2 regions of the Actinoplanes sp. NPDC051405 genome follow, and region 2 is predicted to be linked to the other one. Evidence: predicted binding sites of a transcription regulator. Region 2 holds the regulator's gene; the other holds the start of a gene.

Region 1 (6,288 bases), on a different contig from region 2:
GGAGAGGGCGATCTGCGCCGACTCCTTCATGACGTCACCGAGCTGGCCGGTGACCGACAGCCCGCCCTTGTCACCGGGCAGCAGCGAGGCCTCGATGTAGAGCACGTCGCCACCCATCCCGGTCACGGCCAGGCCGGTGGCGACACCCGGCACGGCGGTCCGCTCGGACGACTCCGGCAGGAACCGCGGTCGCCCGATCAGGCCCTTGAGGTCGGCGGGCCCGATGGTGACGGGCAGGTCCTTGAGAGCGGCCTTGCGGAACGTCTTGGCCAGCAGGCGCTCGAACGACCGTACGCCGGCTTCCCGGGTGTAATTGGCCGCGATCTCGCGCAGAGCGTCCTCGGTGACCGTCACCTCGCCGGGCGACAGTGCGGCCCGCTCCAGCTGGCGGGGAACCAGGAAGTCGCGGGCGATGGCGACCTTGTCGCTCTCGGTGTAGCCGTCGATCGAGATGAGCTCCATCCGGTCGAACAGCGCCTGCGGAATCGTCTCCAGCACGTTCGCCGTCGCGATGAACAGCACGTCGGACAAGTCCAGGTCCAGGTCGAGGTAGTGGTCGCGGAAGGTGTGGTTCTGCGCCGGGTCCAGCACCTCCAGCAGCGCCGCGGCGGGGTCACCGCGGTAGTCGCTGCCGACCTTGTCGACCTCGTCGAGCAGCACGACCGGGTTCATCGAACCGGCTTCCCGGACGGCCCGCACGATGCGTCCGGGCAGCGCCCCGACGTACGTACGGCGGTGGCCGCGGATCTCCGCCTCGTCGCGGACGCCGCCGAGGGCGACCCGGACGAACTTACGGCCGAGCGTGCGCGCGACCGACTCACCCAGCGACGTCTTGCCGACGCCGGGCGGCCCGGCCAGCAGGATCACCGCGCCGGAGCCGCGGCCGCCGACGACCGACAGGCCCCGGGACTCGCGGCGGGCCCGGACACCGAGGTATTCCACGATGCGTTCCTTGACCTCGTCCAGCCCGTGGTGATCGGCGTCGAGGACGGCCCGGGCCGCGTCGAGGTCCACGGCGTCCTCGGTCCGGACGTTCCAGGGCAGCTCCAGGACGGTGTCGAGCCAGGTCCGGATCCAACCCGCCTCCGGGTTCTGCTCGCCGCCGCGCTCGAGCTTGCCGACCTCGCGCAGCGCCGCCTCGCGGACGTTGTCCGGCAGCTCGGCCGACTCGACCCGGGCGCGGTAGTCGTCGCTGCCGTCGGCCTCGCCCTCGCCGAGCTCCTTGCGGATGGCCTTGAGCTGCTCACGCAGCAGGTACTCACGGTTGCGCTTCTCGACCGACTCGCGGACGTCACTGTCGATCTTGTCGCTGACCTCGGACTCGGCCAGGAAGTCACCGGTCCACTCGATCAGCAACCGCAGCCGGGCCTCGACATCGGCAGTCTCCAGCAGCTCGCGCTTGCGGTCGTTGGACAGGTACGGCGCCCAGCCGGCGGTGTCCGCCAGGTCGCCGGGGTCGTCGATGGCACTGACCGAATCGATGACCTGCCACGCCTCACGGCGCTGCAACACCGAGACCACCAGCTGCTTGTACTCGGCGGCGAGCTCGCGGGCGTGCTCAGTGGCCGCGGTGGGCGTGACCGGTTCGGCCTCGACCCACAGGGCCGCACCGGGTCCGGTCACTCCGCCGCCGATCTTGGCGCGGACGCCCGTACGCAGGACAGCGGCGGGCGACCCGCCGCGGGACTTGCCGACCTGCTGAAGGCTGGCCACGACGCCGTGGGTCGCGTAGCGGTCCTCGAGGCGCGGGGCGATGAGCAGTTCGGAGCCGGCCGAGGTGCGGGCCGCGTCGACGGCGGCCTGCGCGGCCTCATCCAGCTCGATCGGGACAACCATGCCGGGGAGCAGGACGATGTCGTCAAGGAACAACACGGGGAGTCGCTTGCTGGTCACTCGGTACCTCCGAGAAGTTGAGTATGTCGCGCTCAACCTCGGGGCCGTTCCCGATCTTCCGGTGTTCACTGCAGGCGAAAATCACTCGCTCTAGATTCATCCCATAATCCCATGTTTCACTGGTCCGGTGTCCACCACCACGCTCGCCCCGGCCCGGCTGGCCCGGGGCATCCTGCTCGCCGTCGCCCTGACCGCCCTCAACCTGCGCACGGCCGTGACCGGATTCAGCGTGCTGACCGGGGACGCCGCCGAGGATCTGCACTTCGGGCCGCTGGTCGCCGGGGCCATCGGCACGATCGTGACCGCCTGTTTCGCGGTGGCCGCGTTCGCTGCCCCACCCCTGGCCCGCCGGCTCGGCCTGGAACGTACCGCCGCGCTCGCGGTGACCGCCACCACCGCCGGCATCCTGCTGCGCGCCGTCGCGTGGTCCCCGGCCGTCATGATCGTCGCCACCGTGATCGCCTTCGCCGGGGTCGGCGCGTCCAACGTCATCCTGATCCCGATCGTGAAGCAGCACTTCCCGGAGCGGCTGAACGCGGTCAGCACCATGTACATGGTGCTGCTCCAGGTCGGCCAACTGGCCGCGCCGCTGCTCGCGCTGCCGTTGGCCCACGCGTACGGCTGGCGTACGGCAGCAGGCGCCTGGGCCGTGGTGACCGCCGTGGCGGCGGTGCTGTGGTTCATCGCGGTTCCCCGGTCCCGCGCCCCGGCCATACCGGCCCCGGCCCCGGCACCCGTCTTTTGGCGTACCCCACTGGTTTTGGGCCTGATCGGCCTGATGGCGATGACCACGCTGCACGTCTACACGCTGGTGACCTGGTTCCCGGCCATGCTGGAGGACGCCGGGCTGAGCACGACCGCCAGCGCGCTGCTGCTGTCCTGGTTCGCCGGGCTCGGCCTGATCGCCGCCTTCGTGGTGCCGCCGCTGACCAAGCGCATGCGCAACAGCTATCCGATCGTCGTGGTGTGCGTCGCGCTGATGGGCGTCGGTTACGGGGGCATGCTGACGGCCCCGGCGGCCGGCGCCTTCGTCTGGGCGACCGCCTTCGGCCTGGGCGTGAGCACGTTCCCGCTCTGCCTGACCCTGATCGGCGCCCGCGCGGCCGACCCGCAGAGCGCCTCTCGGCTGTCCGGCCTGGTCCAGGGCGTCGGCTACGGCATCGGCTGCGTCGGCCCGCTGACCCTCGGCGCGATCAACCAGCTCAGCGACGGCTGGAACTCGACGTACGTGCTGCTGGCGGCCACCCTGCTGATCACCCTCGGCGCCGGCTGGGCCGCGTGCCGGCCGGTCCCCGCGCCCGCCGATTAGGCTGCACCCGTGTCCCGCCCGATGTTTGATCGCGCCGCCCTCAGCACCCGCGTGACCGACCTCTTCCGGTCCCAGGTCACCGACGGCATCTGGCCGCTGGGCGGCAAGATCCCGACCGAGTCCGAGCTGGTCGAATGGAGCGGCGCCGGGCGCAACACGGTACGCGAGGCGATCGGCTCGCTGGTGCAGGCCGGCATCCTGCGGCGCGAGCAGGGCCGCGGAACCTTCGTGGTGTCGACGTCCGACCTGCGCTCGTCGGTGTCCCGCCGGGTCGCGGCCACCTCCCGCCGCGACAGCCTGGAGCTGCGGCTGGCGCTGGACGCCGCGGCCGCCCGGATCGCCGCGGTCCGCCGCACCGAGGGCGACACCGAACGCCTGGTCGCGCTCCTGCACGAGCGGCAGAACGCCTGGGCCGGCGGCGACGCGCACGCGCGGGTGCGCGCCGACTCCGCGCTGCACCGTGCGGTGGTCGGCGCCACCCACAACGCGCTGATGCAGGAGGTCTACGAGGGACTGCTCGGCGTGTTCGAGGAGGTGCAACTGCACGACGTGACCGGCGAGACGGACGCCTTGGCCCAGCTGCACACCGACCTGGTCGAAGCGATCGTTGACGGCGACTCCGACCGCGCGGCGGCCACCATGTCGACGCTGCTCCAGCCGATGATCCAGGGCGCCGAGCCGTCCACCCCGTCCTGACGGCGTGGCCGCTCGTCACCCGCCTTACCTGTCCTCTACGGCCCGCCGGGTACCTCGGCGGCCCTGGGCGACCATTCCCACCAGCTTGGCCGCGTTGGAGCGGCGCGCTCCCCCGGCCGGTGCTGTGACCGGTGCGGCCACCGGGACGGCCAGCTCGAGCGGGAGCGTCACAGTCGCGATGACGCCGCGGTGGGGTGACGGCCGCAGTACGACACCGATCCCCCACTGAGCAGCCAGGAAACCGACGACGAAGAGGCCGAGTCGCGCGCTCTTGGCCGGGTCGAACTCCTGCGGCTCGGCCAGCCGGCGATTGGTCTCGTCCAGGACGGACCGGGACATCCCCAGGCCCTGATCCTCGATCTCGATCGTGACGCCGTCCGGGACCCGTTCGGCCGACACCCGCACCGGCGTGTCGGGCGGGGAGAACGTCGTACCGTTCTCCAGCAGCTCGGCGAGCAGATGCCCGAGGTCGGTCACGGCCGGCTCCGGCACTTCCGCGTCCGTCAGCAGGCCGATCTCTATCCGTTCCGCGTGTTCCACCTCGCCCGCCGCCCGGGTGATGATCCGGGCCAGCGGCTCCGGGCCGAATCCGCGCCGGCTGCGCGCCGAGCCCGCGAGAATCACGAGATGTTCGGCGTGCCGGCGCATCTGGACGGCCAGCTGCTCGACCCGGGTCGTCGCACGTTCCGCGGCGGCGTCCCCGGCCGGCGCCTGGGCGAGGGCCTGGAGCTGCCGGTCCACCAGCGTCTGGTTGCGGCGGGCGATGTTCACCAGAGCCTTGTTCATGTCGTAGCGCAGCGCGGCCTCGCCGGCCGCGGAGTCGATCGCGCTCTGCTGCACCTCGCTCAGCGCGGCCCCGACGTCGGCGATCTCGTCGTCGCCCAGTGACAGGCGCAGCGGGTCGCCGTCCACGTCGATCTGCTCACCCGCCCGCACCCGCATGACCATCTCGGGCAGTCGCCGATGGGCCAGTTCGTTCGCCGCTGTGCGCAGGACCGACAGCCGCCGTACGACGGAACCGCCGATGCGGATCGACAGGAGCAGCGACGCCAGGATGGCGATCAGGCCCAGCAGGCCGGATATGCCGAACCGGAACAGGATCCGGTCGCGTTCCGCATCGGCGAACTCCGCGGCCTTGCCGTAGCCGGTGGCCAGGAAGTCGTAGAACTGACGGACAGCCGGGATGAAGGTCGCCTTCCACTCGGCCCGCGTGGTCGACACCGGTCCGCCGAAACCCTCGTCCCGGAGGATGCGATCCTCGGCCGCCCGCAGCGCCACGAAGGTGGGGCCGCTGAGCATGCTCTTGAAGGCGGCCTGGTCCGGCGCCGGCAGCGTGGAACCGGCGACCGGGATCTGGAAGCGCAACGCCCCGACGATCTCGGTCAGTTGCCGACGCTCCCCGGCGTCGAACCGGGCCGCCGAGGTCACGCCGGTCAGCAGGGCGTCCTCCTGGTGGAGCAGCTCGCCGGTCCGGCGCATGGCGACCGAGGTGCGCATGACCCGTTCCACCAGCGGATCGCTGGAGACGGCAGCCGCGGTGGACACGCTGAAGGCGTAGCTGATGATGCCGTTGTACCCGCTCACGGCCACGGCCCGGGTGATGCTCCCGGCGTCGACCTGGGTACGCAGCAGGACCAGGGAGTCGCGGGCCGCGAGCATGTCCGCGATCCGGGCCCGGGTGATGTCGGCCGAGATGCCGCTGCCCCGGAAGTGCCGGGAAAGGCCGCGGAACTCGGCGACCGCCGCGTCGGTCGCCGCCCGTTGAGCCCGCAGCGCGGCGATGTCTCCGCCGGCCACCGCCAGGATCTCGACGGACAGACTGCGCTCGGCCTGCAGCGCCGCCACCATCTTGTCGCACGGCAAGCTGACGTTGTCCTGGGTGTGGTTGGTGTTCCGCAGCGCCGTCGCGTCGGCGAACGACGCGTTGACATCCAGGATCCACAGCGCGGTCAACGCCGCCACGGGCACCAGCAGCACCAGGATGATCTTGGAACGGATGGACCTCGGTTTTCGCCCCACGAGACCTCATTCATGGCAGTTGCTCCATGCCCGTGGATCAGGTGGACGTCCCCGGGCCCGGCATCTGGGATCGCTCCCAGATGAGTACTCGGCGGAACAGTCCCTGGTTCAGAATCAGCCGAAGGTGCCCGGAAAAACGACAGATCCTGCCCGTACGCGCGAGGGCCGGTCGCGCGCCCCGGGAAGGGCTGTCAGCAGCAGGTCGACCTCATCCGCCGGGATCGGCTGGGATGACGTGTGGTCGCCGACGATCTTCCAGTCGTCGCCGAGCCGTTGCCAGACCAGCGTGTTGTGGGTGCGGATGTCCACGACCGAGCCGTCCGCGACGACGAGGCGGGCGATGAACACCAGTCGCGAGACGGCCAGGTCCC
Region 2 (6,288 bases):
AAGTCGACCTCCGGTGACAACCACCTCGGCGGCGACGACTGGGACCAGCGCGTCATCGACCACCTGGTCAAGACCTTCCGCGGCGAGCACGGCATCGACCTCTCCACCGACAAGATGGCCCTGCAGCGTCTGCGTGAGGCCGCCGAGAAGGCGAAGATCGAGCTCTCGGCCGCGTCGACCACGAGCATCAACCTGCCGTACATCACCGCCGGCCCGGCCGGTCCGCTGCACCTGGACACGACCCTGAGCCGGTCGGAGTTCCAGCGCATGACCCAGGACCTGCTGGACCGCTGCAAGGGCCCGTTCGAGCAGGCCATCAAGGACGCCGGCATCAAGATCCAGGACGTCGACCACGTCATCCTGGTCGGCGGCTCCACCCGTATGCCCGCGGTGTCCGACCTGGTCAAGTCGATGACCGGCCGCGACCCCAACAAGGGCGTCAACCCGGACGAGGTCGTCGCCGTCGGTGCCGCCCTGCAGGCCGGTGTGCTCAAGGGTGAGGTCAAGGACGTCCTGCTGCTCGACGTGACCCCGCTGTCGCTGGGCATCGAGACCAAGGGCGGCATCTTCACCAAGCTCATCGAGCGCAACACCACCATCCCGACCAAGCGCTCCGAGGTCTTCACCACGGCCGACGACAACCAGCCGTCCGTGCTGATCCAGGTCTTCCAGGGCGAGCGCGAGATCGCGGCGTACAACAAGAAGCTCGGCACCTTCGAGCTGACCGGCCTGCCGCCGGCGCCCCGCAACGTGCCGCAGATCGAGGTCACCTTCGACATCGACGCGAACGGCATCGTGCACGTGGCCGCCAAGGACATGGGCACCGGCAAGGAGCAGAAGATGACGATCACCGGCGGCTCCGCGCTGCCGAAGGACGACATCGAGCGCATGATGCGCGACGCCCAGGACCACGCCGACGAGGACAAGCAGCGCAAGGAGGACGCGGAGACGCGCAACCTGGCCGAGCAGCTGCAGTGGCAGACCGAGAAGTTCCTGGCCGAGAGCGGCGACAAGCTGCCCGAGGACTCGCGCAACCAGATCAGCGAGGCGCTGGGCGACCTGCGCGGCGCGCTGGGCGGCAGCGACATCGAGAAGATCAAGACCGCGCACGAGAAGCTGGCCTCGGTCTCCCAGCAGGCGGGTTCGCTGCTGTACGCGCAGCAGAACCAGGACGGCACGCAGGGCGCTCCCGGCCCCGACGGCACCCAGGGTGCCCCGGGCGGCGCGGGTGCCGGTGCGGCCGGCGCGAGCGCGGGCCCGAACGCCGGCGGCGCTGACGACGTCGTGGACGCTGAGATCGTCGAGGACGACAAGAAGTGAGCCGGTCCGACGACGGGAACGACGGTGAGGCAACCGAGCGCGTCGTCATCCGGGACCGGCGCAAGATCGACGTGAAAGGTAAGGACACCAAGGTGGCCAAGCAGGCCGAGGAGGAGTCCACGGGAGGCGCGCACCGCGCTGCCGAGGAGCCGGAGGAGGGCGTGGTAGTCGACACGCCCGCCCTCGGCGCCGAACTGGAGGCGTTGCGCACCGAGCTCGAGGAGCGCACCCGGGACCTGCAGCGAGTGACTGCTGAGTACGCCAACTACCGCAAGCGTGTCGACCGTGACCGCAGCGTGGCGGCCGAGCAGACCACCGGCTCGGTGCTCACCGCGCTGCTGCCGGTGCTGGACGACATCGACCGGGCCCGTGAGCACGGTGACCTGAACGGTCCGTTCGCCACCGTGGCCGAGGCGCTCGGCGCGTCGGTCGGCAAGCTGGGGCTCGTGGCCTTCGGCGAGAAGGGCGACCCCTTCGACCCGACCCGGCACGAGGCTGTCGCGCACCTGACGTCGGCCGACGTCACGGAGCCGACCTGCGTCGAGGTGATGCGCCGCGGTTACACCCTGGGCGAGCGGCTGCTGCGGCCCGCCCTGGTCGCGGTCGCCGACCCCGAGTGACGAGCACCTGTCCCGCCCACCGCACGGTGGGCGGGACCTCGGCCCGTATGACGACGATCCGGTGGAGGAGGTGGGCTCGATGAGTTCGAAGGACTGGCTGGAGAAGGACTTCTACGCCGTTCTCGGGGTGGGCAAGTCCGCCTCCGCCGACGAGATCAAGAAGGCGTACCGCAAGCTCGCCCGGGAGAACCACCCGGACCACAACCCCGGCAACAAGGACGCCGAGGACCGGTTCAAGGCCGCGTCCGAGGCGTACGACGTGCTCTCCGACGACAAGAAGCGCCGCGAGTACGACGAGATGCGCTCCCTGTTCGGCTCGGGTGCGTTCCGTCGCGGCGCCCGTCCGGGCGGTTCCCAGTTCGACCCGTCCGACCTGTTCGGCGGCGGATTCAGCGGGGCCGGTCAGGGCGGCGGGTCCGGTGACCGCCGGTTCGGCGGCGCCGGCTTCTCCGACATCTTCAGCTCCATCTTCTCCGGCGGTGGCGCCGGCGGGGCGGGAGCGGGCGCCCGCCGGGGACCCCAGCGTGGCCGGGACGTCGAGGCCGAGGTCACGCTCGACTTCGCGCACGCGGTCAAGGGCACGACGCTGCCGCTGACGTTGCGGTCGCCCGGGGTCTGCGACACCTGCCACGGCAACGGGGCCAAGCCCGGCACGGTGCCGCGCACCTGTCCGCAGTGTCACGGCTCCGGGCTGATCTCCCGCAACCAGGGGTCGTTCAGCTTCTCCGAGCCGTGCCGCGAGTGCCAGGGCGCGGGCAGCATCGTCGACGAGAAGTGCCCCGAGTGCCGGGGCACCGGCGGCGTGACCAAGAACCGCACGATCAACGTCCGCTTCCCCGCCGGGGTCGCCGACGGCCAGCGCATCCGGCTCTCCGGCCGGGGCGAGCCGGGCGACAAGGGCGGCCCCGCCGGAGACCTGTACGTGCAGGTCAAGGTCAGGCCGGACGAGATCTTCGGGCGGACCGGCGACGACATCACGCTGACCGTGCCGATCACGTTCGCGGAGGCGGTGCTCGGCACCGATCTGCGCGTCCCCACGCTGGACACGCCCGTGACGCTGCGGGTGCCGGCCGGCACGCCGAGCGGCCGCACGCTGCGGGCACGCGGCAAGGGTGTGCAGCGCCGGGACGGCCAGGCCGGCGATCTGCTGGTCACCGTCGAGGTGCAGGTCCCGTCCCCGGGCGCGGTGCCCACCGAGGCCCGGGACGCGCTCGAGCAGTTCGCCAAGCTCACGCCCAACGCCGAGCGGGAGCGCATCGAGGCCCGGCTGCGCCGCGGCTAGGTCAGGACCCCTGTCAGGAGGTGGCACATGTATGAAGAGATCAGCGTCTCGTGGGAGCAGGCCTCCGACGCAAAGGTCCTGATCATCTCCGTCGCGGCGCGGCTGGCCGGGATGCACCCGCAGACGCTGCGTCAGTACGACCGGCTCGGCCTGGTGCAGCCCGGCCGAGCCGGTGGCGGCGGTCGCCGCTACAGCGAGCGTGACGTCGCGCTGCTGCGTGAGGTGCAGAAGCTGAGCCAGGAAGAGGGCGTCAACCTGGCCGGCATCAAGCGGATCATCGGGCTCGAACAGCTCGTGGGCGAGTTGCAGGAACGGGTGGTCGAGCTGGAACAGCAGCTCGGCGAGGCGTACCAGCGGATTGCTCAGCTGGAGTCGGTTGGGCCGTACCCTGGGCGCGATCTGGTGCGGCGGGAACGGCCATCGACCGCGCTGGTGGTGTGGCGCCCGCGCCGCTCCGGCGAGCGGTAGGAGCCCTAGCGGCGACCGAAAGCGGCGAGGCGTCGGGGGTGGCGCACCAGGCCACCCTCGATCCAGTCCTCGTACTCGAACAGCTCGGGGCGGGTCATCAGCACCCGGCAGTTGTGCGCCCACATCGCCATCGGCTCGTCGCCGACCTCTTCCGCGCGCTCCACGTACTTCTTCAGGCGGCGCTTGCGCTGGGAGGTCGCGTTGGGCCGGACACCGTCGGCCGCGTAGATGTACATGCAGTGCAGCGCGAAGCGCCGGGCCGGGCACTGCCGGTCCATCGCCAGCTCGAACAGGGTGGGCGCGAGCACGTCACCGGCGATGAGCAGGTCCCAGTCGGACGGCATGGCGTCCAGCGGCACGGCCTCGGGGTGGTAGGCCCAGGCCTGCAACTCTTCCGGCCGTGGATCGACCGGGTTCACGAACCCGAAGAAGGCCGACTCACGCACGGTCACGACGCCGCCTCGTTTAGCTCACTCATGCCGCCGTCCTCCCCGGCAGAGGGCCGTGCTGACCCGCTGGGAAGGCATCCCCCTGCATCCGGCGAGTCGCTGGTCACCCGATAACACGTTGTTGTCGCGGCGACACGTTAGCGCGAGGTGAGTGTTCTACGGAAGTCGTCAGAGATCACTTTCGGATACTGGTCAGTAGCTTAGTGCTCGCTGAGCGCGGAAAAGGTCATTCAGCAGCGGGAACGGCTTCCACCGGCCGGCGCACAGCCGACCTTTTCCGGATCATTGCCTTGAACCAGGCGTAGTCCGACAGGCGGGCCAGCATCGGCCCGGTCACCACGGTGATGAGCACGTAGGCGGTCGCCAGCGGCGCCAGCTCGGGCTCGACGCCGGACGCCACGGCCAGTCCGGCGATGACGATCGAGAACTCACCGCGCGGCATCAGGGCCAGCCCGGCGCGCACCTGACCGGGCAGCGCGATGCCGGCCCGGCGGGCGGCGATCACGCCGGTCAGCACCTTGGTCAGCATGGTCAGCACGGCCAGGCCCAGCGCGGGCAGCAGCACCGGCGGCACCGCGGCGGGATCGGTGGAGAGCCCGAAGAACACGAAGAAGACCGCCGCGAACAGGTCGCGCAACGGCGACAGGATCTGCGTCGCGTGGTGGGCGACCGGCCCCGACAGCGCGATTCCCACCAGGAAGGCTCCCACAGCAGCGGACACCTTCAGCTCGGCGGCCACCCCGGCGACGAACAGCGTCAGCCCCAGCACGCTGAGCAGCAGCGCCTCGGCGTCCTTGACCGAGATGAAGCTGGAGATCGCGTGGCCGTACCGGATCGCCACGACCAGCACCGCGACCACCGTGAGCACCGCGACGGCCAGCGCCTTGAGCCCGCCGACCAGCCCCACCCCGGCCAGCACGGCGGTCACCAGCGGCAGGTAGAACGCCATCGCGAGGTCCTCGATGACCAGCACCGACAGGATCACCGGGGTCTCGCGGTTACCGATGCGGCCCAGGTCGCCGAGCACCTTGGCGATCACCCCGGACGACGACACCCAGGTGATCCCGGCCAGCACCAGCGCGGCCTCCCAGCCCCAGCCGAGCAGGAACGCGAAACCGGCCCCGGGCAGGGCGTTGAGGACAGCGTCGACCACGCCGGCGGGCGCGGCCGAGCGCAGGTTGCCGACGAGCTCGCTCGCCGAATACTCCAGGCCCAGCATGACCAGCAGCAGGATGACGCCGATCTCGGCGCCGACCTCGATGAACTCCTGGCTGGCCGACAGCGGCAGGAACCCGCCGTGGCCGAACGCGAGCCCGGCCAGCAGGTAGAGCGGGATGGGGGACAGGCCGAAGCGGCGGCCGATGCGCCCGAGCATGCCGAGCGCGAAGAGCAGCGCGCCCACCTCGATGAGCAGGATTGTCGTGCTGTGCACTGGCGGCGCGGCTCAGTCGCCGGTGTCGCCGGCCAGGATGGCGGTGACGCCGTCCAGACCTTCGCGGGTGCCGACGGCGACGACGACGTCGTTCGCCTCGAAACCGAAGGACGGGCCGGGGGAGGCGATCACCTCGCGGTCGCGCAGGACGGCCACGATGGACGCGCCGGTGCGGGTGCGGGTGCGGGTGTCACCCAGGCGGCGGCCGACGAACGGCGAGCCGGCGGGCAGGGCGATCTGCTCGGTGAGCAGACCCGCGGCCTGCTGCCGCAGGCCGGCGAGCTGGCCGAGCATGAGGGACGCGCCGAGGACGTCGGCGAGCGCCTCGGCCTCGTCGTCGGTCAGCGGTATCGACGCCAGGCAGGCGTCGGGGTCGTCCACGTCGTAGAGGACCAGGTCGCGGCGGCCGTTGCGGTGCGAGACCACCCCGACCGTACGGCCCGACGAGGTCACCAGGTCGTGCCGGACACCGATGCCCGGCAGTGGAGTCTGCTCTACCCGTACGCGCACGCCTCCAACGGTAACGGATCAGTCAGGCCGGCTGCGGTATGCGCTCGTTACGTACCACGATCAGGAGCAGCAGCCCGGCTGCGCACAGTCCGGTGCACAGCCAGTACGCAAGCCGGTAGTCGAAGTGCTGGGCGACGCCGAACAGCGGCCCGGCCAGCATCGCGCCGAGCGGGAACGAGTTGGTGAACAGGGTCGTGGCCCGTCCGG

What was found. Region 2 encodes HspR, which represses chaperone genes until heat shock. Its sites were predicted from a motif close to TTGAGTNNNNNNNACTCAA; they were not measured.
Region 1: a site for HspR is predicted at 1,911-1,929, ahead of lon (endopeptidase La). Genes of this name have one in related genera too.

Annotation. Positions count from the first base shown of each region.
Region 1 is NZ_JBVJIR010000001.1:66,887-73,174, forward strand. Features, by position in the region: gene lon (endopeptidase La) at 1-1,836, opposite strand, end outside; gene ACZ6S4_RS00390 (MFS transporter) at 2,021-3,202, shown strand; gene ACZ6S4_RS00395 (FadR/GntR family transcriptional regulator) at 3,212-3,898, shown strand; gene ACZ6S4_RS00400 (sensor histidine kinase) at 3,923-5,917, opposite strand; gene ACZ6S4_RS00405 (YybH family protein) at 6,032-6,288, opposite strand, start outside.
Region 2 is NZ_JBVJIR010000009.1:349,651-355,938, forward strand. Features, by position in the region: gene dnaK (molecular chaperone DnaK) at 1-1,320, shown strand, start outside; gene grpE (nucleotide exchange factor GrpE) at 1,317-1,940, shown strand; gene dnaJ (molecular chaperone DnaJ) at 2,020-3,222, shown strand; gene ACZ6S4_RS21585 (heat shock protein transcriptional repressor HspR) at 3,250-3,690, shown strand; gene ACZ6S4_RS21590 (hypothetical protein) at 3,696-4,142, opposite strand; gene ACZ6S4_RS21595 (cation:proton antiporter) at 4,366-5,571, opposite strand; gene ACZ6S4_RS21600 (cation:proton antiporter regulatory subunit) at 5,584-6,081, opposite strand; gene ACZ6S4_RS21605 (sugar efflux transporter) at 6,104-6,288, opposite strand, start outside.